Regions from separate parts of the Methylobacterium sp. yr668 genome, predicted to be linked through region 2. Evidence: predicted binding sites of a transcription regulator. Region 2 holds the regulator's gene; the other holds the start of a gene.
What was found. The regulator HrcA, encoded in region 2, represses chaperone genes, less so after heat shock. The targets are predictions, from matches to a motif close to GTTAGCACTCNCNNNNNGNGAGTGCTAAC.

Region 1: groES (co-chaperone GroES) is a predicted target of HrcA. The motif match lies at 2,814-2,842, and genes of this name have one in related genera.

The regions. Positions count from the first base shown of each region.
Region 1 covers NZ_FOZY01000083.1:1-4,185, reverse strand. Annotated here, with positions in the region: gene BM419_RS31435 (hypothetical protein) at 482-868, opposite strand; gene BM419_RS31430 (hypothetical protein) at 1,325-1,591, shown strand; gene BM419_RS31425 (hypothetical protein) at 1,948-2,169, opposite strand; gene BM419_RS31420 (hypothetical protein) at 2,249-2,431, opposite strand; gene groES (co-chaperone GroES) at 2,944-3,231, shown strand; partial or broken gene groEL (chaperonin GroEL) at 3,332-4,185, shown strand.
Region 2 covers NZ_FOZY01000024.1:56,753-74,087, forward strand. Annotated here, with positions in the region: gene BM419_RS23630 (TIGR02302 family protein) at 1-328, opposite strand, end outside; gene phaZ (polyhydroxyalkanoate depolymerase) at 465-1,673, opposite strand; gene BM419_RS23640 (hypothetical protein) at 1,909-2,154, opposite strand; gene BM419_RS23645 (hypothetical protein) at 2,325-2,534, opposite strand; gene BM419_RS23650 (Maf-like protein) at 2,913-3,566, shown strand; gene yacG (DNA gyrase inhibitor YacG) at 3,563-3,748, shown strand; tRNA gene BM419_RS23660 (tRNA-Phe) at 3,852-3,927, shown strand; gene BM419_RS23665 (Crp/Fnr family transcriptional regulator) at 4,032-4,784, opposite strand; gene BM419_RS23670 (phosphoribosylaminoimidazolesuccinocarboxamide synthase) at 4,997-5,974, shown strand; gene BM419_RS23675 (DUF2312 domain-containing protein) at 6,029-6,310, opposite strand; gene BM419_RS23680 (alpha/beta hydrolase) at 6,365-7,558, opposite strand; gene BM419_RS23685 (MFS family transporter) at 7,641-9,005, opposite strand; gene BM419_RS23690 (DUF1236 domain-containing protein) at 9,245-10,039, shown strand; gene hrcA (heat-inducible transcriptional repressor HrcA) at 10,094-11,149, opposite strand; gene rph (ribonuclease PH) at 11,317-12,030, shown strand; gene rdgB (RdgB/HAM1 family non-canonical purine NTP pyrophosphatase) at 12,027-12,656, shown strand; gene hemW (radical SAM family heme chaperone HemW) at 12,683-13,870, shown strand; gene BM419_RS23715 (penicillin-binding protein activator) at 13,871-15,136, opposite strand; gene rsmI (16S rRNA (cytidine(1402)-2'-O)-methyltransferase) at 15,272-16,243, shown strand; gene BM419_RS23725 (YraN family protein) at 16,240-16,629, shown strand; gene BM419_RS23730 (response regulator) at 16,668-17,057, opposite strand; gene BM419_RS23735 (L,D-transpeptidase family protein) at 17,328-17,335, opposite strand, start outside.

The DNA.
Region 1 (4,185 bases), on a different contig from region 2:
GGCGCCGGTCCGCCGTTTCCGGCGCGGCAGGCGATCGGTGTCGGCAGGATGACGCCGGCTGGGCAATTAGTCGGCGCCGCCATACGGCACGCGGGACGCGTCGGTCTCGGCGCAGCTCCCGCCGGTCTCACTCGGACAGGCCGAAGGCTCTGACATGCCCGGCGGAGCGATGACCCAGTTGGAGGCACGACCGTAGCGGTTGCGGCGCCTATCGCGCGCCCTGCCAACGCACCGTCATCCGACGAAGGGCTAAATCGCCATTCGTCTCCGAAGCGCCCTCCGAATCGAAGGATCGGGCCGACTGGCGCACGATCACGTCGTCCCGCGTGATCGACCAGTCGAACCGGCCGGGCTCCTTCGCCGATGGCATGACCTGTAACTTGTGGGGATCGGATCTGAAAACGATCATCTGATCTGTTCAATGCTCCGATAAGAACCGTTTATTAATCTTCCGGGACCGATATTATAAGTCCTTTGGCAGTCACGCCGACGGCGCCTGACTTGTTTCAGTCGCGGAGGCGGACGCATGCTTCCGTGCCTCGACGCTGGCTGCCGTGCTCGCCAGTTGCGAAGCCAAGTATTGCAGCGCTTCCGTGCAACGACCGTCTTCGCGGCGCAAATCAGCAGCGCGAGCCCGATCGTCGCTCGCCGCGACAAGCGAGTCCGCAACGAGCGTCAGTCGTTCGGCGACGCGACGCATCGATTGCGGCCCGGTGAAGCTGGTCCGCGCATCGGTGGCGACGGCCTGAATCAGACCTCCAAGATCAGGCTCGAGAACCATCTCCCAGTGCTGGGCATAATTTGACGCCATCATCTGGCACTTGGTGAACCAGCTGAACTCCAAGCCTGTAAGTCTGGGTTGAGCCATAACGCACTCCTTGCTGGACGGGCTGAATTCACGCGCATGCAGACAGCCGACGGCCGCTGTCCTGCCAAAGCGCCGGCCGATGACGTCACCGTTTGCTCAGGTGGCCAGGTCGACTGGCGACGTAGAGCCGCTCCATCATGTCGAGGGTCGTCCCCGAGATTCGCCATGCCGGGAACTCAGCGCATCACCTGCTGACTGACGTCAGCACGCGACAGGACCCGCGTCCGTCCGACGACACAGTCGCGCGTCGCGGCGATCGCCCGCAGGATGCGGCGACTCTCATAAGATGGTGTGTCGAAAATATTTTACCAGATCAAATAAATATAAATCTGGCGATTTATCGCATATTAGTAATTTTATCCCGGAAAACATGAAACAGGCGCTGATCTGAACGAAATAACGTTCTCGGCGTTTTCAGTACTCGAGCTTCCGTTGCTGTCGTCAAGGAGATCCGCCATGCTCAATCAGAAACGTTTTGGGCGCAAAATATCGATCCCCTCGACGATGGAGATCAAGCGCGATCTGATGGTCATGGCGCATTCGGACACGATCGTGAAGTCCTTCAAGAGTCGTGGCCTTACCAGGGACGAATTCGGGGAAGTGGTTTCGGGCCTGGTCGCTGATGGTCTGCTTTCGCTGGAGCGAGCTCAGGTATTGACCCTCCGCTTCGAGCGCACAGACCCCCAAAGCCCAAGTCTCGTGGATGATCGTGACGCTCGATGATCTGGGAAAGCGACAGCGAAGTGGCTTGGAGATGCGTGCCGCGGATGGCTCTGTCGGCGAACGCCTTGGCAGACCGTGGCGCAGTTTCGTGAGCTGACGCTTGTCGCCAGCCCCCTCGGGAAGTGTCGGCGGGCGGTGCCGTGCAGGCCACGTTTTTGCCGAGGGCTCGAATAAGGGTCCGATCGCGGGCAGCATGACCGCCCAAGGCAACGGCACGTGACACGCATCGTGAGGATTGGTCCCGTGCCATTGTCGGGGCCCCAGCCGCCGACCTGCCGTTGTGCACGGACGAGACGCGCTTGGCCGAGGGGCGGGGGGATGAACGCGGCATCGGCATATCTGCCGGCTCGGCTTGATCAGGCCAGGATGACCTCGATTAAATGGCGGTTCGCCCAGATGGACGTGATGGTCCGGTCGATCTCCCGCAGAAGCAGTTCCGCGGCGGCTCGGGTCTCCGGGCTATTGAGCGGGCCGGCGACGATCCGTGCCTGCTGGGCCCGGCGCAGCTCGGCCGCGGCGAGTTCCTGTTCCGCCTTTGCAAGGATGTCCCGGAGGTAGGCGTCGGGCAGTGTCGGCATGGTGGCAGCCTCCCGTCCATGACATGGATCCCGCCGCGCGACCCGGTCACGGGCAACGCGGCTTCGACGAGCCCGCAGGTCAGACGGTGAAGATCTGCAGGAGGACTCCGAGGCTTCCCAACGCCGCAGTGCTGATCCCACAGACGAGGACGATATCCCCGCTCGCTATGTGCTTCGACACCGGTGCAAACCGGTAGGCTGCCGACGTCAGCGCGATGCCGAGCAACGCAATCGCCAGAGCGACGGCCATCAGAATTGTCATGACAATGATCCTTGTCCGCCAGCGGCGGGACTGACCATCGCGCGGACAAGTGTAACGTGTGAAAGAGACGAAATATCCGTCTGCCACCGGCCAGATTTTCGATTGTCAAAACTCTTGGCGATTTCAGGCGAGACAGTTGCTTTTCACGGTGAAATCGTCGCTGGTCGGCGGAGCGGTGGGCTGACTGATCGTCTTGCCATCCTCCAACACAGTCCTGCTTGAGCGGCCCGATCAGGGCGGACGATCGCGCAGGTTGATCCGCGCGGCGCGGAGATCGGTCGATCGACGCAGGCGGTTCGAATCCGCTGTCCCTCGCTGAAGGGGCCGTTTAGGCGTTTTGCCCCGGCTTCCGGATGAGCGGGGCCCGCTGTCCCATCATAAGATTAGCACTTCCATGCGGCGAGTGCTAACAGTCGGTCGATCAAGCGGCGAAACAATCTCGCCGGTCTCTGTCCCGCGACAGCGCCAATCACCGCGGTTGGATCTCGCTTGGGAACGATCAGGATCTCACAATGAAATTCCGTCCGCTGCACGACCGCGTGGTGCTCCGTCGCATCGAAGGCGAGGAGAAGACCAAGGGCGGGATCATCATCCCCGATACGGTCAAGGAGAAGCCGCAGGAGGGCGAGGTCGTCGCTGTGGGGCCCGGTGCACGCGACGAGGCCGGCAAGATCAACGCGCTCGATGTCAAGGCGGGGGACCGTGTGCTGTTCGGCAAATGGTCCGGCACCGAGGTCAAGATTGACGGCCAGGACCTCCTGATCATGAAGGAATCCGACATCCTGGGCATCGTCGCCTAGCCTCGATCAGGCCGTTCGCGGCCTCGAACGACGACCTTCCCGTCGAGGCGCCCGCTGTGGCGTGCCTTGGGGCCAGACGACAGATGATGAGCGCACCACCATGTCCGCCAAAGATGTTCGCTTTTCGGTTGATGCTCGCGAGGGGATGCTGCGCGGTGTCGAGCTGCTCGCCAGCGCAGTGAAGGTGACGCTGGGCCCGAAGGGCCGCAACGTCGTGATCGAGAAGAGCTTCGGCGCCCCGCGCATCACCAAGGACGGTGTGACGGTCGCCAAGGAGATCGAGCTCGCCGACAAGTTCGAGAACATGGGCGCCCAGATGGTGCGCGAAGTGGCCTCGAAGTCGAGCGACATTGCGGGTGACGGCACCACCACGGCGACCGTTCTGGCGGCGTCCATCGTCCGCGAGGGCGTCAAGTACGTCGCCGCCGGCATGAACCCGATGGACCTGAAACGCGGCATCGATCTGGCCGTGGCCGCGGTCGTGAAGGATATCGCGGGCCGCTCGCGGAAGGTCGCCTCGTCCGAGGAAATCGCCCAGGTCGGCACGATCTCCGCCAACGGTGACACGGAGATCGGCGAGATGATCGCCCACGCGATGCAGAAGGTGGGCAACGAGGGCGTGATCACGGTCGAGGAGGCCAAGACGGCCGAGACCGAGCTCGACGTCGTCGAGGGCATGCAGTTCGACCGCGGCTACCTCTCCCCGTACTTCATCACGAACGCGGAGAAGATGGTCGCCGAGCTCGAGGATCCCTACATCCTCATCCACGAGAAGAAGCTCTCGTCGCTCCAGGCCATGCTGCCGGTGCTCGAGGCCGTCGTTCAGACCGGCAAGCCGCTCCTGATCATCGCCGAGGACATCGAGGGCGAGGCTCTGGCCACCCTCGTCGTCAACAAGCTCCGCGGCGGCCTCAAGGTCGCGGCCGTCAAGGCGCCGGGCTTCGGTGACCGCCG
Region 2 (17,335 bases):
GGGAGGCGGCCTCGCGGTCGAGCCGCGCCAGGGCGAGGCGCCGGTCCGGCCGGGCGATGTGGACCAGCGGCAGGAGCGCGGCGACGAGCAGGATGGCGAGGGCGCCGAGGCCGATCTGGCGCCAGAGCGGCGTGAGGTCGAGCCACACGCCCGCCCAGGAGACGACCAGGAAGAGCAGGAAGACGCCGATGCCGCGCCAGAGCACGGGCCAGGCCTGCTCCCACAGGGCGGCTGCCCGCGCCTGCGCCACGAGCCGGTCGAGCCGCGTGGACGCCGCGTCCGCTCCGCCCACCCGGGTCTTGCTCTCGGTGCCGTTGCTGCCGATCACGCCGACCGTTCCGCCTCACGCCGAAGGAGTGGCCCACGGAGCCGCGCCCGGCGGGCCCCGTCACACGTGCCTAGCATGGTGGGCCGCGCAGGTCGGCGGGTCAAATCGGCGCGACGCCGACCCGACCGGGGCGCGGTCAGTTGTGCGCCTGGATGAAGTTCCGCACCTGCGGGTAGATCTGCGACTCCCAGCGCCGGCCGGCGAAGACGCCGTAATGGCCGACGCCGGCCTGGAGGTGATGGGTCCGCATGTACTGGGCGAGGTCCGAGCACAGGTCGTGGGCCGCCATGGTCTGGCCGACGGCGCAGATGTCGTCCCGCTCGCCCTCGACCGTCATGAGCGCCGTGCGGCGGATCGCGCGCAGGTCGATCGGCTCGCCCCGATACGACACCGCGTTCCGGGCCAGGGCGTGGTCCTGGAACACGGTCTTGACCGTCTCGAGGTAGAAATCGGCGGCGAGATCGAGCACGGCGAAATACTCGTCGTAGAAGGACTCGATCGCCTCGGCCTTGTCGTGCTCGCCGTTGGCCATGTGCCAGAACAGGTCGGCGTGGCCCTGGACGTGGCGCTTGGCGTTCATCGCCATGAAGGCCGAGACCTGCACGAAACCCGGGTAGACCTTGCGGCCAGCCCCCTTGTGGCGGGACGGCACCGTCGCGATCAGGTTCTTCTCGAACCACTCGATCGGCTTGGAGGTCGCGAGTTCGTTCACGCCCGTCGGGTTGATCCGGCAATCCACCGGGCCGGCCATCAGGGTCATGCTGCGCGGGGCGGCCGGGTCCTTCGACTGCGCCATCGCGGCGGCGGCCACCAGGGCCTGCACGGCGGGCTGGCACACCGCCACCATGTGGGCGCCTTCGCCCATGGTCCGCAGGAACTGGATGAGGTGGCTCACGTAGTCGTCGAAGCCGAAGGTCCCGTCGGAGAGCGGCACGTCCCGGGCGTTGTGCCAGTCGGTGATGTAGACGTCGTGATCGGGCAGCATCGTGCGCACGGTGGCGCGGAGCAGCGTGGCGAAGTGGCCCGACATCGGCGCCACCATCAGCACCTTGGGCTGCTCGGTGTGGATGTCCTTCTTGAAGTGGAGCAGCGTGGCGAAGGGCGTGACCTCGACCGCCTCCTCGGAGACCGGGACGCTCCGGTTCCCGACATTCACCGAGTCGATGCCGTAGGGCGGCCGCGCGAAGGTCAGGCCCGCGCGCATCATCATCCGGGCCCCGGCGGACATCCAGGTCGCCGGCTCGCCCCACCCGACCCAGGGCGACCAGATGTCGTTCAGCAGCCGCCCCCACGCCCGGGTCTGGGCGGCCATGTCGGTCTGCAGATCGAACGCGTCGTACAGCATCGGGCAGGCACTCGCTTGAGCCCTGCCCGGCACGCGGGCCATCGGGGCGGCAACGTTGGCGGATGCCGGAGTGAGGGTTGCATCAGCGTGGCCGAGCAGGATGGGTCCCGTTCCCGAGTGCGGCAACTGTCCGATAGGCGGATGCGAACAAGAATCGTCGTGACGTGACTTTGATGCATCACGCGCTGCGCCGATCACATTCGGGTGTGCCGAATCGTCCGGCACACCCCCGCCGTCACGAGGCGCGGCGAATGACCGGGCGCGGGTCGGACTCGCTCCGACGATGCTCGCAGGCGACCTTGAGGTACCGGTCGCTGCCCCCGGGCAACCCGGCCTGGGCGGCCATCGTCTGGGCGTGCATCAGGCATTCCATCGGCGTGTGCGCCGGCGCGATGATGACGTCGAGGGCGGTGTCGCGCGAGCAGTCCTGGGCCAGCAGCGTGCCGGCACAGACGAGGGCAACGGAGAGCAATTCCGACATGACGGACCTCAGCTTCGAGTGATCGAAAGGTCCGCGGGGTGCTCCGGCGTGCGAGCCACCGCGTTGTCGTTGCCTGGTCGCTTCCTCCGGTTGCTGAAGACTTGAAGCACGTCATGTGCCAGCGCAGCACGACGCGTCCCTTGAGAGGTGCAACGCCGTCCGGGCCGGACTCAGTCGCGGGCGGGAAGCCAGCGCGTCTCCGGCTCGTCGGCGGGCAGGAGCGCCGCGACCGCGTCGAGGTCGACCACGTACTGATCGGTGAGGCGCTGCCACATCTCGACCGGCGAGGCGACCTGCGGCCGGAGCCCGTCGAGGGCGCGGGCGAGCAGGGCCGCATTGACGAGCTTCGGGCGCGGCACGAGCGGGTCAGCGTTCAGCATCGATGACGATCCCATTGGAGTGACGCCATCCTGCGTCGATCGTGGTTAACGATGGGTTACGTGCCGCCTCGACAACTTGCGCTGTTCTTGCGGATGCTCCCGCGCCGGGCTCTGAGCTGGATTCCCCGGCGCCCCGCTCACGCCGAGGCACCGCCAGACCTGAGCAACGCTGTCCGCGGACGCACCGGGCCGCGCGGGATCGCGCAGGCGAATCCACGCGCGTTCGCCAGGGCGTCGGCACCCGCTCGAGTTCACAAGCCGGACCCCTTCCCTTATCAGGCAGGCGCATCGAGCCTGTCCCGGCCGACGAAGTGCCGCCGCGCAGGGCGCGCACGGCTCCGGTCGCGCGGCTCCGGTCGATTGTGCGAACGGGACATCATGGACGCCAAACCTGAAGCGATCGGCGCGACGCGGGAGCCGACGGCGCGACTCGTGCTCGCGTCCGCTTCGCCCCGCCGTCTCGCGCTGCTCCAGCAGATCGGGATCGAGCCCGCGGCGCTCCTGCCCGCCGAGATCGACGAGACACCGCGCAAGGCCGAGCCGCCGCGCGAGCTGGCGCGGCGCCTCGCGCGGACGAAGCTCGCCACCGCCGAGGCGGCGCTCCACCTGGAGGACACGACGACGCCGACCTGGCTTCTCTCGGCCGACACGGTCGTCGCGGTCGGGCGGCGCGTCCTGCCGAAGGCCGAGATCCCCGACGAGGCCGCGGATTGCCTGCGCCTGCTCTCGGGCCGGCAGCACCGGGTCTACACGGCGGTCTGCGTGCTCTCGCCCCGCGGGCGCCGCGAGCGGATCGTCGAGAGCCGCGTCCGGTTCAAGCGGCTCTCGGGCCGGGACATCCAGGGCTACGTGGCCTCGGGCGAGTGGCGCGGCAAAGCCGGCGGCTACGCGATCCAGGGCCTGGCCGGGGCCTTCGTGGTCAAGCTGGTCGGCTCGTACAGCGGCGTGGTCGGCCTGCCGCTCTACGAGACCCTGAGCCTGCTCGACGGCGAGGGGTATCCTGTGCGGGCCGGGTGGGGCGCCCTCGCATGAACCGCGAACGCCGGCCGCCGCCCTGTCCGATCTGCCGGAAACCGTCCGCGCCGGACTTCCAGCCGTTCTGCTCCCAGCGCTGCGCCGACGTCGATCTGGGGCGCTGGCTCAACGAGCGCTACGCGATCCCCGAGGAGCTCGATCCCGACGCGCCGCCGCCCCCGCCGGATCCGGAGCGCTGAATTTTTCGGCCTTCCGGTCCCGTCGATGTCACGCGAGGCTGGACAGGCCGCCAAGCACTCACTATACCCCGCGACGTCCGAGGCCGGCACCGGCGCGGACGACGCCCAGGTAGCTCAGTTGGTAGAGCATGCGACTGAAAATCGCAGTGTCGGCGGTTCGACTCCGTCCCTGGGCACCATCATCCCGCTGAGCGCCCGACCATCGGATCGGTAGAGCCGGCGACAGGATTCTCGATTTTCTGACAATACTCGGCTGCAGGTCGCGCGCGTCCGCGCGTCCTGATCAGCGCGTCTCCGCGTCGCGCAGGTGCAGGTAGGTCGGATCGAATTCGGCCGCTTCCTGCAGCCCGGCCCAGTCGTGGACGGTGAGGCGGCGACCCCGGAGCGTGATCAGGCCGGCGGCTTTGAGATCGCGGATCGTCCGGTTGACGTGGACCGACGTGATCCCGAGGGCATCCGCGAGTTCGGGCTGCGTCATCGGCAGGTCGCAGGTCCGGTCGGGTGCCAGACCGACGGCGTCGAGGCGGGTCATCAGCTCGCAGAACAGATGAGCCATCCGCGCATACGCTTCCCGGCGCCCGGTGTTGAGCATCCATTCCCGGACCAGGGCGGCGTCCATCAGCGTCGCGCGCCAGAACACCTCGTTGAGGCGCGGGTGCGCCCGCAGCATCGCCCGGACCGTGTCGTGCTGGACGAAGCCGAGGCGGCAGGCGCTCACCGTGGCGATGTTGATGTCGAGCACCTCTAGGAACAGGCTCTGGAAATCCGGCACGTCCCCGGGGACGTGGTAGCTCATCACCTGCCGCTTGCCCGCGCGTGTCGACTTGTAGGTGCAGGCGATACCGCTGAGCAGCGTGAAGCTCCGGGACGGCCGGTCGCCCTCCCGAATGATGTCCTGGTTGGGCTCGAACTGGGCGACCTGCAGCGGGAGCGCGACGAGGGCGGCGCGCTCCGCGTCGGACAGCCGGAACAGGGCCACGGTCTCGATCCGGCGCAGGAACGGATCTCTGACCGACGGTTGGGGTGTCTCGTTCATCGCGCCTCGGCCGTCCGGCAGAAGCGCTCGGCGTCGCGCGGCCGGTCGTCCACCGTCGTTGGTCCCCGCGTAAGTGTAGGGTCCCGGTCGGGCGCGACCAGGGCGAGGGCCGGCACCGGGCGCCCTCGGTGAGGCCGGGACTGGAATTTCCCGGCCCGTCCGCGCACAGAAGTCCGGCGGCGCGGTCGCCGTTCAGCCTGACGGAAAGCCCGATGAACACGGCAGATCTCGCCCCGCACGCGCATCAGGTCCTGCGCGACGCGACCCTGCCCGAGCTGCCCCGGCACTACCGCGGCAAGGTCCGGGACAATTACGACCTTCCCGACGGCCGGCGCATCCTCATCACGTCGGATCGGATCAGCGCCTTCGACCGGGCGCTCGCGGCGATCCCGTTCAAGGGCCAGGTCCTGACCCAGACCGCCCGCTACTGGTTCGAGCAGACCGCCGACCTGTGCCCGAACCACGTCCTCGCCTATCCCGATCCCAACGTGGTGGTCGGCCGGCGCCTGGAGATCCTGCCCGTGGAGGTGGTGGTGCGCGGCTACCTCGCGGGCACCACGTCGACCTCGATCCTGACGCGCTACCGCGCGGGCGAGCGGGACATGTACGGCCACACCTTCCCCGACGGGATGCGGCCGAACCAGCGCCTGCCGGAGGCGATCATCACGCCGACCACCAAGGCGTTCGACGGCGGCCACGACGAGCCGCTCACCGAGGCGGAGATCCTCGAGCGCGGGTTGCTGACGCGCGCGCAGTGGGAGACCGTGTCGAGGGCGGCCCTGGCGCTGTTCGCGCGCGGGACGGCGCTCGCGGCGGAGCGCGGCCTGATCCTGGCCGACACGAAGTACGAGTTCGGCACGGATCCCGAGGGCCGGATCGTCCTCGCCGACGAGATCCACACGCCGGACAGCAGCCGGTACTGGTTCGCGCAGAGCTATCCCGAGCGCTTCGCCGCCGGTTCGGCTCCGGAGAGCTTCGACAAGGATTTCGTGCGCAACTGGGTCGTCGCCCGCTGCGACCCGTACAAGGACCCGATCCCTGAGATCCCCGCCGAGGTCGTCCTGGAGACCGCCGCGGTCTACATCCGCGCCTACGAGACGATCACGGGCAAGCGCTTCGTCCTGCCGGACCCGGCCGAGGAGCCCCTGGAGCGGATCCGGCGCAACATCGCCGCCTATCTCGCGGCGTAGCCTCGGGGTCGGGACAGGGGGTGCGGCGCCCGGCGCCGCACCCGGTGGAGCCTGTCAGGCCGCCGCGGCGATCGGGGCCGGCGACGGCGCGTCCATGGCGCGCAGGTAGACGTCGAGGAGCGTCTCCTGCTCGTCGCGCTCGTCCTTGTCCTGCTTGCGGATCTTCAGGATCTCCTTGAGCACCTTCACGTCGAGACCCTCGCCCTTGGCCTCGGCGAAGACCTCCTTTTTGGCCTCCATCAGGTCCTTGATCTCCTCCTCCAGCCGTTCCACGCGCTCGATGATCGAGCGGATGCGGTCGCCCGCGACGCCCACGGTGTCGGTCATGTCGGTCATGCAGTCCCTCGTCGGATGACGGGGGCACCCTCGCCCGACAGGGTAAGCGGTGGGTTAAGGCCGGGCCGGTGCTTCGACTTGGCCCTGGACCCGGCCCCGGATCCAGCCGGAGATCGCGTCCGCCACGGCGTCGCTGTTCGATTCCAGCATCATCATGTGGCCGTTTCCGCGGATGCCGTGGTCGGCGAGCGCCAGCCGGTCCGGCTTCGCGCCCGCCTGAGTCAGGAAGGCCGCCGTGCAATCGTCCATTGTCGCCCGGAACGACGCCTCGGCGGTCACGATCACCGCCGGCACCCGGGCGAGGTTCGGCAATCGGCGCGCGGGTTCGGCCTGGAGCCAGCAGCGGATCCTGTCGGGCGCGGCGGCGCTCTCCGCCTGGACGACCGTCAGGTCGGCCGGGCCGCTCACCGGCGGCTCGAAGTGCAGCGGCACCCGGGTGATGCCGTAGGGCCGCGCCCGCGCCTCGCCGACGCGCTCGTACCAGTCCGCGCCGCCCTTGAAGCGGATGTCGTAGAAGGTCGGCCCGTTCGGCTCGACGGCGACGTGCGCCTTCACGAGGTCGGGCCGCTGATCGGAGACCGCCCAGCCGAAGACGCCCGCCTGCGAGTGCGTCAGCAGGATCGCCGGGCCGATCTTCTCCAGCAGGGCGATCAGCGCCGGGTCAACCAGCTCCTCGCTCCGCAGCGCGCTGGCGATGTAGGGCACCTGGGAGAGGTAGAACTGATCGAAGGCGGCGTTGCCGCGGATCCCGGCGCCACCCGGCCACTGCGTGTGGAGCTTCGCCTGCGGGTAGAGCGCGGACCGCTCCTGCCCGGTGAACACCGTCTCCAGATCCTCGGCGGGCAGGCGGGCGTAGGGGCCGTAGGTGTCCGGGTCGCCGCCCGAGCGGCCGCGACCGACTTGGTCGACGACGTAGACCGCGAAGCCCTGCGCGGCGAAGCGGTCGGCCCAGCCCGGCCGGCCGTCGGGCGTCCCGAGGAAGTTGGTCCCGGTCTGGGCGGTGCCGTGCACCAGGACGATCGGGTAGGGCTGCGTCACCCGCTCCGGAACGCGGTACTCCACGAACATCTGGCCGGACGCCGTCGTCTTGCCGCCCGCGGTGGCGTAGCGGCCGCCGACGAAGAAGTAGCCCGCGGGCTGCGTCGGCCTGAACGGCCCGTCGGCGGCACCCGGCTCGGCGGCCCCGGACGGGGATGCAATGGCGAGACAGAGCAGGGCCAGCGCCCCGGCGGCGGCGTTCCTCGACATGGCGTCCTCCCGCGGGCGTCTGGCGCGCCCGGCGGGAGGCATATCAGCGTGAAAGTCCGGCCCGGTCCAGCCGGGCGGCCGATCAGGCGTGGGCGAGGCGCGGCTTCTTCCCCAGCGCCTCCTCGACGGTGCCCGCGCCGTCGAGATAGCCGTGGACCTTGGGGTTCGGCATGATCAGCGAGGCCACGAAGGCGATCGCCATCAGGACGGTCACGTACCAGAAGAACGTGCTCTCCATGCCGGCGTCCTTGAACCACAGGGCGACGAACTCGGCGGTGCCGCCGAAGGTGGCGTTGGCGATCGCGTAGGAGAGGCCGACCCCGAGCGCCCGGACGTTGGTGGGGAACAGCTCGGCTTTCACGATACCGCTGATGCCCGTGTAGAACGACACCACGGCGAGCCCGAGGGTGATCAGCGCGAAGGCGAGGTAGGGGTCCTTGTTGGTGCCGAGGGCCGTCATCAGCGGCACCACCATGAGCGTGCCGAGGCCGCTGTAGAGCAGCATGTTGGCCTTGCGGCCGATCTTGTCGGAGAGCGCGCCGAAGATCGGCTGGATGATCATGTAGACGAACAGCACAACCGTCATCGTCTGCGAGGCCGACGTCTTCGGCATGCCGGCGGTGTTGACGAGGTACTTCTGCATGTAGGTCGTGAACGTGTAGAAACTCAGGGAGCCGCCGGCCGTGTAGGCGACCACGACCAGGAACGCCCGCCAGTGCTTGGCCAGCGCGGCGAAGGTGCCGGCGGTCTCCTTGTCGCTGCTGTCCTTCGTCTCGGCCAGGGAGCGCCGGAGATAGAGCGCGACGACCGCCAGCGCGGCGCCGATGAAGAACGGGATGCGCCAGCCCCAGGCGGTGAGTTCCGGGCCGGTCATCACCGTCTGCAGCAGAACCAGGACCAGCGAGGCGAGGAGCTGGCCGCCGATCAGCGTGACGTACTGGAACGAGGCGAAGAAGCCGCGCTTCCCCTTGATCGCGACCTCACTCATGTAGGTCGCCGAGGTGCCGTACTCGCCGCCGACGGACAGGCCCTGGAGCATGCGGGCGAGGAGAAGCAGCACGGGGGCCAGCGTGCCGACATGCTCGTAGGTCGGCAGGATGCCGATCAGCAGCGAGCCGAAGCACATCATCAGCACCGAGATGACCATCGAGGTCCGGCGGCCGACGCGGTCGGCGATGCGCCCGAACAGCCAGCCGCCGATCGGCCGCATGAAGAAGCCCACCGCGAAGATGCCGGCGGTCTGCAGGAGCTGACTGGTCGAATCGCCCTTCGGAAAGAAGGCGGGCGCGAAATAGAGCGCGAAGAACGCGTAGCAGTAGAAATCGTACCACTCGACGAGATTGCCCGACGACGAGCCGACGATCGCCCAGATCCGGCGCTTGCGGTCCGCAGCATCATCGAGGTCGCTCGGTGCGATACCGATCGTATCGTCGCGCGAGGCGGACATGGCGTCTCCGTCGATCAATCTTGGTGCCGGCCGAGGCCGGTCTCTTCTTGGTGCGGCGCGACGTTACAGGTGACGCGCCCGATCGCAAGGCCGTGATCCGACTTAGCCGAGGACAGCGCAGGGCGGTGTCACCGGCCGCGGGTCCACAGTGCCACGGGAGGGAACGGTTCGCCTCAGGACCCCGTTGCGGGCCGGCGTGGGCGTCGATGGCGTTCCGACCACCGCAGGAGGAAGAGGCCATGAAGCGAGTTCTGAGAGACGCGGTCGCGGCCGCCATCGTCGTCGCCGGCGCGGCGACGGCGTTCGCGCAGGGCGGCCCGGGCGGCGGAGGGGCCGGACCCGGTGGTGCGGGCGGCGGCGCCGGCGGCCCGGGTGGTGGGGCCGGAGCGGGCGCGGGTCCGTCCGGCGGCGGCCCTGCCGGCGGCCCTGCTGGCGGTGCCGGCGGCGGGATGAGGGGCGGCGCGCCCGAGGGCGGGGCGATGCGCGGTCCCGGCGGTGCCGAGGGTGGGCCGCGCGGCGCCGAGGGACCGAGTCGCCCGGGCGGCGCGGCCGAGCGCAACGGACCGGCGGACCGGGGCGGCCCGGCCGCGAATCTCGGTGCGGGCGAACGCGGTGCGGGTGAACGCGGTGCCGGCGATCGGGGTGGCCGCGAGCCGGGTGCCGGACCCGAGCGGGGCAACCGCGACGCGGCCGGTCCCGAGCGCGGCGGTCGCGGTCCGGCCGGCGAACGGGACGGCCGTGCCGGTGCCCGCGACCGCGGCGCCGTCCGCGGCGCTGTCGGCCGCCTCGACACCCGTCAGCGGACCGAGTTCCGCAGCTCGATCACGCGTCTGGGCGTCTCGCCGCTCCGGGACGTGGCTTTCGGCTTGGCGATCGGCACCGCGATCCCCCGCTCGGTCAGGCTCCACAGGCTGCCGCCGGCGATCATCGAGCTGGTGCCGGAATACGAGGGCTACGACTTCGTCCTGGTCCGCGACGACATCGTGATCATCGATCCCGACACCTACGAGATCGTGGACGTGATCCCGGCCTGAGCGGGCAATCACAGGAAGATTGGTGGGCCGGGCGGATCCTCTGCCCGGTGCCCTCTACCGTCCGCCGTCCAGGAGCTTCGACACCACGCGCGCCGTGTAGTCGACCATCGGCACGATCCGCGCGTAGTTCAGCCGGGTCGGACCGATCACGCCGACGACGCCCACGATCTTCTGCGAGCCGTCGCGGAACGGCGCCGCGATCAGCGAGGATCCGGAGAGCGAGAACAGCTTGTTCTCCGAGCCGATGAAGATCCGCACGCCCTCGCCGCCCTCGGCGCGGGACAGGAGATCGATCACGTCCTTCTGGGTCTCCAGATCGTTGAACAGGAGGCGGATCCGCTCGAGATCCTCGACCGCGCGCAGGTCGTCGAGCAGGTTGGCCTGCCCGCGCACGATCAGCTGGCGGGCCTCCGTCGGTCCGACCGGCGTGGCGAGCCCGGCGTCGACGAGGCGCTCGGTGATCGCGTCGAGTTCCCGCTTCATCGCCTTGCGACCGGCCTCGATCTCGGCGCGCAGCGTGCCGAGGGTGCGGCCCTGCAGGCGCGCGTTGAGGAAGTTCGTCGCCTCCTGGAGGGCACCGGCCGGCAGGCCCGCCGGCAGGTCCACGAGGCGGTTCTCCACCGAGCCGTCGTCCGAGACGAGGATGACGAGGGCGCGGGCCGGATCGAGGCGCACGAACTCGATGTGCTTCAGGTTGACGTTCGCCTTGGTGGTCAGGACGACCCCGGCGCCCCGGGAGACGCCGGACAGCATGGTCGAGGCCTCGGCCAGGGCCGAGTCGAAGGTGTGACCCGAGGCGGCGGCGCGCATCTGCGCCTCGATGCGCGCCTGCTCGTCCTGGCTGACGTCGCCGAGCTCGAGCATCGCGTCCACGAAGAAGCGCAGGCCGAGCTCCGTCGGCAGGCGGCCGGCGGAGGTGTGCGGCGCGAAGATGAGGCCGGAATGCTCCAGATCCGCCATGACGTTGCGGATCGAGGCCGGCGACAGCGCCATCGGGAGGATGCGCGCGAGATTCCGGGAACCGACCGGCTCGCCGGTCGTGAGGTAGCTCTCGACGATCTGCCGGAAGATCTCCCGGGCACGCTCGTTGAGGGCGGCGAGCGCCTGCATCGCTTGGCCGTTCGAGAAGTTGGAACTGGGGTGTGTCACGGGGTCATCCTGTGGTCCGATCATGTCCAACCGTCCCGCGCGGATCAATCCGTACGGCGATGCTTGCCCGCGGTGGCGCGGCGGCCTAAGAGCCCGGCCCTCGACACTCTCGACAGAAGGGGCCCGCGATGCGGCCTTCCAAGCGTGCCGCCGACGAGTTGCGGCCCGTGAGCCTGGAGCGCGCGGTCTCGCGCTACGCCGAGGGCTCCTGCCTCGTCAGCTTCGGCAACACCCGGGTGCTCTGCACCGCGTCGCTGGAAGAGCGCGCGCCGCCGTGGCTGCGCGGTTCCGGCAAGGGCTGGGTCACGGCCGAGTACGCCATGCTGCCGCGTGCGACGCACGAACGCACCCGCCGCGAGGTCGGTTCCGGGAAGCCGTCGGGGCGTACCCAGGAAATCCAGCGACTGATCGGCCGGTCGCTGCGCGCCGTCACCAACCTCCCGGCCATGGGCGAGCGCCAGATCACGATCGATTGCGACGTGATCCAGGCCGACGGCGGCACCCGGACGGCCGCGATCACGGGCGCCTGGGTGGCGCTGCACGATTGCTTCGCCTGGATGCGGACCCGCTCGATCATCTCCGTCGACCCGCTGCGCGACCACGTCGCCGCCGTCTCGTGCGGACTCTACAAGGGCATGCCGGTCCTCGACCTCGACTACGCCGAGGATTCGGCGGCCGAGACCGACGCCAACTTCGTCCTCACCGGTCGCGGCGGCATCGTCGAGGTGCAGGGCACCGCCGAGATGGAGCCCTTCACGCAGGAGCAGCTCCTCGAGCTCCTCGGCCTCGCCCGTGCCGGCACCGAGCGGCTGGTCGCCCTGCAGAAGGAGGCCCTCGCGTGAGCCGCCGTCTGACCGGGAAGGTGGTCATCGCCACGCACAATGCCGGCAAGCTCGCCGAGATGCGCGACCTGCTCGCGCCGTTCGGGATCGAGGCGGTGTCGGCGGGCGAGCTCGGCCTGCCCGAGCCCGACGAGACCGGCACGATGTTCGCCGAGAACGCGGCGATCAAGGCGCGGGCGGCGGCCGACGCCACCGGGCTGCCGGCCTTCGCGGACGATTCCGGCCTGTGCGTCGACGCCCTGGACGGCGCGCCGGGCATCTTCTCGGCCCGCTGGGCCGGCGCGACCAAGGACTTCACCGGCGCGATGGCGCGAATCTTCGCCGAACTCGACCGGCGCGGGGCCGCCGAGCGCCGGGCGCACTTCGTGTCCGCCCTCGTGCTGGCTTGGCCGGACGGGCACACCGAGCTGTTCGAGGGACGGGTCTTCGGCGACCTCGTCGCCGCGAAGGGCTCCGCGGGCTTCGGCTACGACCCGATCTTCCGGCCGGACGGCCACGACCGCACCTTCGGCGAGATGAGCGCCGAGGAGAAGCACGGGGTCGACTGGCAGCAGGGGCGGGGCCTGTCGCACCGGGCGCGGGCCTTCGTCGAGCTGAGCCGCGCCTGCCTCGCGCCCGGCGCCTGATTGCCAAACGGCGCGCGGGCGCTCACATGCCCGCCATCATGTCATCGACCGGCCCGGACCATCCGACCCGCGACGCGGGCTTCGGGATCTACCTGCACTGGCCCTTCTGCGCCGCGAAGTGCCCGTACTGCGACTTCAACAGCCACGTCCGCCACGCGGGCGTGGACGAGCCGCGCTTCCTGGCAGCCTTCCGCGCCGAGATCGCCCACACCGCCGCCTGCACGCCGGGCCGGACCGTGACCAGCATCTTCCTCGGCGGCGGCACGCCCTCGCTGATGCAGCCCGCGACCGTGGCCGGGCTGCTCGACGCGGTGGCGGAGCATTGGGCAGTCGCGCCGGACGCGGAGGTGACCCTCGAGGCCAACCCGTCGAGCGTCGAGGCGGGCCGCTTCCAGGGCTACCGCGCCGCCGGGGTCAACCGGGTGTCGCTCGGGATCCAGGCCCTCGACGACGCCTCGCTGCGGACCCTCGGGCGCCTGCACGACACCGCGCAGGCGCTCGGCGCGATCGCCCTGGCGCAGTCGGCCTTCGCGCGGACCTCCTTCGACCTGATCTACGCGCGGCCCGGACAGACGCCGGACCTGTGGCGGGCGGAGCTAAGTGACGCGCTCGCGCGGGCCGCCGAGCACCTCTCGCTCTACCAACTCACCATCGAGCCCGGGACGCCGTTCCACGGGCTCGCCGCCGCCGGCAAGCTGGTGACGCCGGACGACGAGGTCGGCCGCGCCCTCTACGACGTCACCCAGGAGCTCTGCGCGAAGGCCGGCCTCCCGGCCTACGAGATCTCGAACCACGCGCGGCCCGGGGCGGAATCGCGGCACAACCTGCTCTACTGGCGCTACGGCGAGTATGCCGGCATCGGTCCGGGCGCCCACGGACGGCTCGTGACGGGACAGGGCCGGGTCGGAACCGTGACGGAGCGGTCGCCCGAGGCGTGGCTCGCCCGCGTCGAGGCCGAGGGCCACGGGATCGTCGAGACCGAGAGCCTCTCGGCCGCCGACCAGGCCGACGAGTTCCTGGTGATGGGCCTGCGCCTGCGCGAGGGGATCGATCCCGACCGCTACGCGGCGCTCAAGGGCCGGCCGCTGAACGGCAACCGGATCGGCATGCTGATCGGGGACGGCCTGCTCGAGCGGCTGCCGGGCGGCCGCATCGCCGCCACGGCGCGGGGGGCGCCGGTGCTCAACGCCCTGGTCGCCGAGCTCGCCGCCTGATCAGATCGCCGGCTTGGCGAGAACCCGGGGCGCCGGGCTGACGGGCGTCGCGGCGTTGTTGCGGATCTCGTAGACCGCGAGGGACCGCTCGCTCTGACCGTCCGGCCGGAACCGGAACGTCCCGTCGACGCCGGCGAAGCCCAGGCCGTTGGTCAGGGTGGTCTCGGCGAAGCGCTGCGAGCCGTAGCGCCGCGACAGGGCCGCTGCGAGCAGCACCGCGTCGTAGGCGAGCGAGGCCACCCGCGGCGGGACGGCGCCGAACCGGGCCTGGTAGCGCGCGCTGAAATTCGAGAAGCCGACGCGGTCCGGCGCGGCGAAGCGGCCACCCTGGAGGGCCGGCACCGCGAACAGTGACGGCTCGTTCCAGAGGGCGGTGCCGAGGGGGCGCACCCGGGCCGGCGAGAAGCCCGCCTTCGTCAGCGCGGCCGCCACGGCGGGCATCGCGTCCGCGGTCTCGGGGATGAACAGCGCGTCGGCGGTGGCACCGGGCCCGGCGATCACCCGCGCGAGCCGCTCGACCGCCGGGCCGGGCGCGCCGGCCGGGTAGCGCTCCACGGCGGCGACGCGCGCGCCCTTTCGGGCGACGACCTCCCGGAACGCCGCCTCGACGGCGTTGCCGTAGGCGGTTTCGGGGATCAGCGCCCCGAAGGACCTTTTCCCGCCCGCGACCGCGTCCTCGACCACGCGGTCCACCTCCGGCTGCGGCAGGAAGCTCAGCAGGTAGACGCCCTGGTTCGCCACGGTCGCGTCCGTGGAGAAGCCGATGACCGGCTTGCCGGCGGTCCTGGCGACGGCCGCGGCGGCCTGCACGCTGCCGGCGAAGAGCGGGCCGAGCACGATCTCGGCGCCCTGCCGCAGCGCCTCCTGGGTCGCCTCCCGGGCGCCGTCCGGACTGCCCCGGTCGTCCTCGACGATGAGCGTCAGGTCGGGCTGCTGGGCCTCGTCGTAGGCGAGCTGCGCCGCGTTGCGCATCGCGGCCCCCACGGTCGATCCCTGGCCGGTCAGCGGCAGCACCAGGGCGACCTTCACCGAGCCCGCCCCGATGCGCCCGCCGCCGCCCGCGGCCGGCATCGACGGCGCCGCGGGCGCGGCGCCCGGCGCATCCGGCACGGCGGCCGGCGGTGACAGCTCGGCCTGCGGCCCGGTCGCGCGTCGCGCGAGGTCGCTGCCGACGCAACCGCCGAGCGAGAGCAGGATCGCGCAGAGCGCGGCGGTCTGGGCGGTGACACGCACGAGACGGTCCCGCGCGCTTGTCGGGCGCGCCATGGCGCGTACTCCTTCGGGCAGGCTCTGCAGCCTGACCGGCGGATTCTCAAATGTAAACGCGGCGGCGGGGACTTGCCCCCCGGCCACGCGGCCTCGCCGCGACGAGAGGCGACCAGTGTGGCAAGATCGCCGGTGATGACCCGCAGATTCGACGACCCGGGGCCCGCCGCCCCGACCCGAGCTCCGTCCCCGAAGCTCGCCCCCGACCGCCCGCGCAGCACGACCTTCACGGCCTTCGGCCTCGCGAGCGAGACCGAACCCCTGTCGCCGGGCCTGCACATCGTGGCGACGCCGATCGGGAACCTGCGCGACATCACCATCCGGGCGCTGGCGACGCTGGCGGCCGCCGACGCGGTCCTGGCCGAGGACACCCGCGTCACCCGGAACCTGCTGGCGCATTACGGGATCACGACGCCGCTGCTCGCCTATCACGAGCATTCCAACGACGCGGTGCGCGAGCGGATGGTGGCGCGGCTCACCGCCGGCGAGGCCCTGGCGCTGGTCTCGGATGCCGGGACGCCGCTCGTCTCGGATCCCGGCTACAAGCTGGTCCAGGCCGCCATCGAGGCCGGGATCGCCATCACGCCCGTCCCGGGGCCGTCCGCGGTGATGACCGCGCTGGTCGCGGCGGGCCTGCCGACCGACCGGTTCTTCTTCGAGGGCTTCCTGCCGCAGAAGGCCGGAGCGCGGCGCAACCGCCTGGAGGCGCTGATCCAGGTTCCCGGCACCCTGGTCCTGTTCGAGTCGCCGCATCGCCTGCCCGACATGCTGGCCGACGCCGCCGCGGTGCTCGGTTCGGAGCGGCCGGCGGCCGTGACCCGCGAGCTGACCAAGCTCTACGAAACCATCCGGCGCGATACGTTGGGCAGCCTGAGCGCACGCTTCGCCCAGGAGGGACCGCCGAAGGGGGAGATCGTGGTGATCATCGGTGCGGCGACGGCGCCGGAGCGCAGCGCGGATTCGGATGCCGCCCTCGACGCCCTGATCCTGGCGGCGCTGGAGCGGCACTCGATCAAGGATGCCGCCAGCCTTGTATCCGACGAGACCGGTCAGCCGAGGCGCCTCGTCTACACCCGCGCGCTGGCGCTGGCGCGGGACCAGGGATGACCGGGGCCCTGCCGGACCGGACCGGCCGGCGCCGCGCCGCCTACCGGCTCGGCCACCGCGCCGAGTGGCTGGCGCTCGCCGCGCTGATGCTCAAGGGGTACTGGCCGATCGGCCGGCGCGTGAGCGTCGCGGGCGGCGAGATCGATCTCGTCGTCCGGCGCTGGAAGACCGTCGTGTTCGTGGAGGTGAAGGCTCGGGCGCGCCGCGACGATGCCCGGGAGGCGATCGACGCCGCCAAGCGGCGGCGGTTCTCCCGCGCGGTCCGCGCCTGGATCGGACGCAATGCGTGGTGTGCCGGGTCGACGTTCCGGGCCGACGCCGTGTTCGTCGGATCCCGCACCTGGCCCGCCCATGTCGAGCGGGTCTTCACCATCGAGGGTCTCTGACGGGCGGCCCGAGGCCGCCGGAGCCGACGCGCCGGGTCTCAGTCCCGAGCGGCGCGGATCGCCCCGATCAGGGTCCGCTTCAGGTCGGCCTGGCTGAACGGCTTCTGGACGACGGGCCTGTCGCGGAACGGCTCGCGGATGCCGGCACCGCCGTAACCGGTCGAGAAGACCAGCGGAAGGTCGCGCTTGGCGATGGCCTCGGCCACCGGGTAGATCGGCTCACCCGCCACGTTCACGTCGAGAATGGCGACCTCGAACGCTTCCTGCGACGCCATCTCCAGCGCGGAGGACAGCCGCGCGGCCGGCCCGACCACGGCGCAGCCGAAATCGAGGAGCATGTCCTCCAGCAGCATCGAGATCGCGGCCTCGTCCTCGACGACGAGAACACGGACGCCGTTGAGGACGTCGTCGTTGGGGTCAGCAATCACGCCGGGCCGTCTTCCCTTCGAATGCCCCCGTCGCCGGGGATCTTGCCATGCGGCTGGTCACGCCTTGCGCACCGCGTGAGCAGCGTCCGGACGGGTGAACGCGGCCCGAGGGTCAGCCCGCGAGACAACCTGAGGCGTCGCCCGTAATGCGCAATGTGTCAAGCGTTCCCGGCCCGTTCCGACACCCAGACCGGGCGCTATGTTAACCGATGATACATTTTTGTGCGGGCGGCTTCGCGCGGGCGTATGCGAGTGTCGCCGCGCGGCCGCTCAATCGT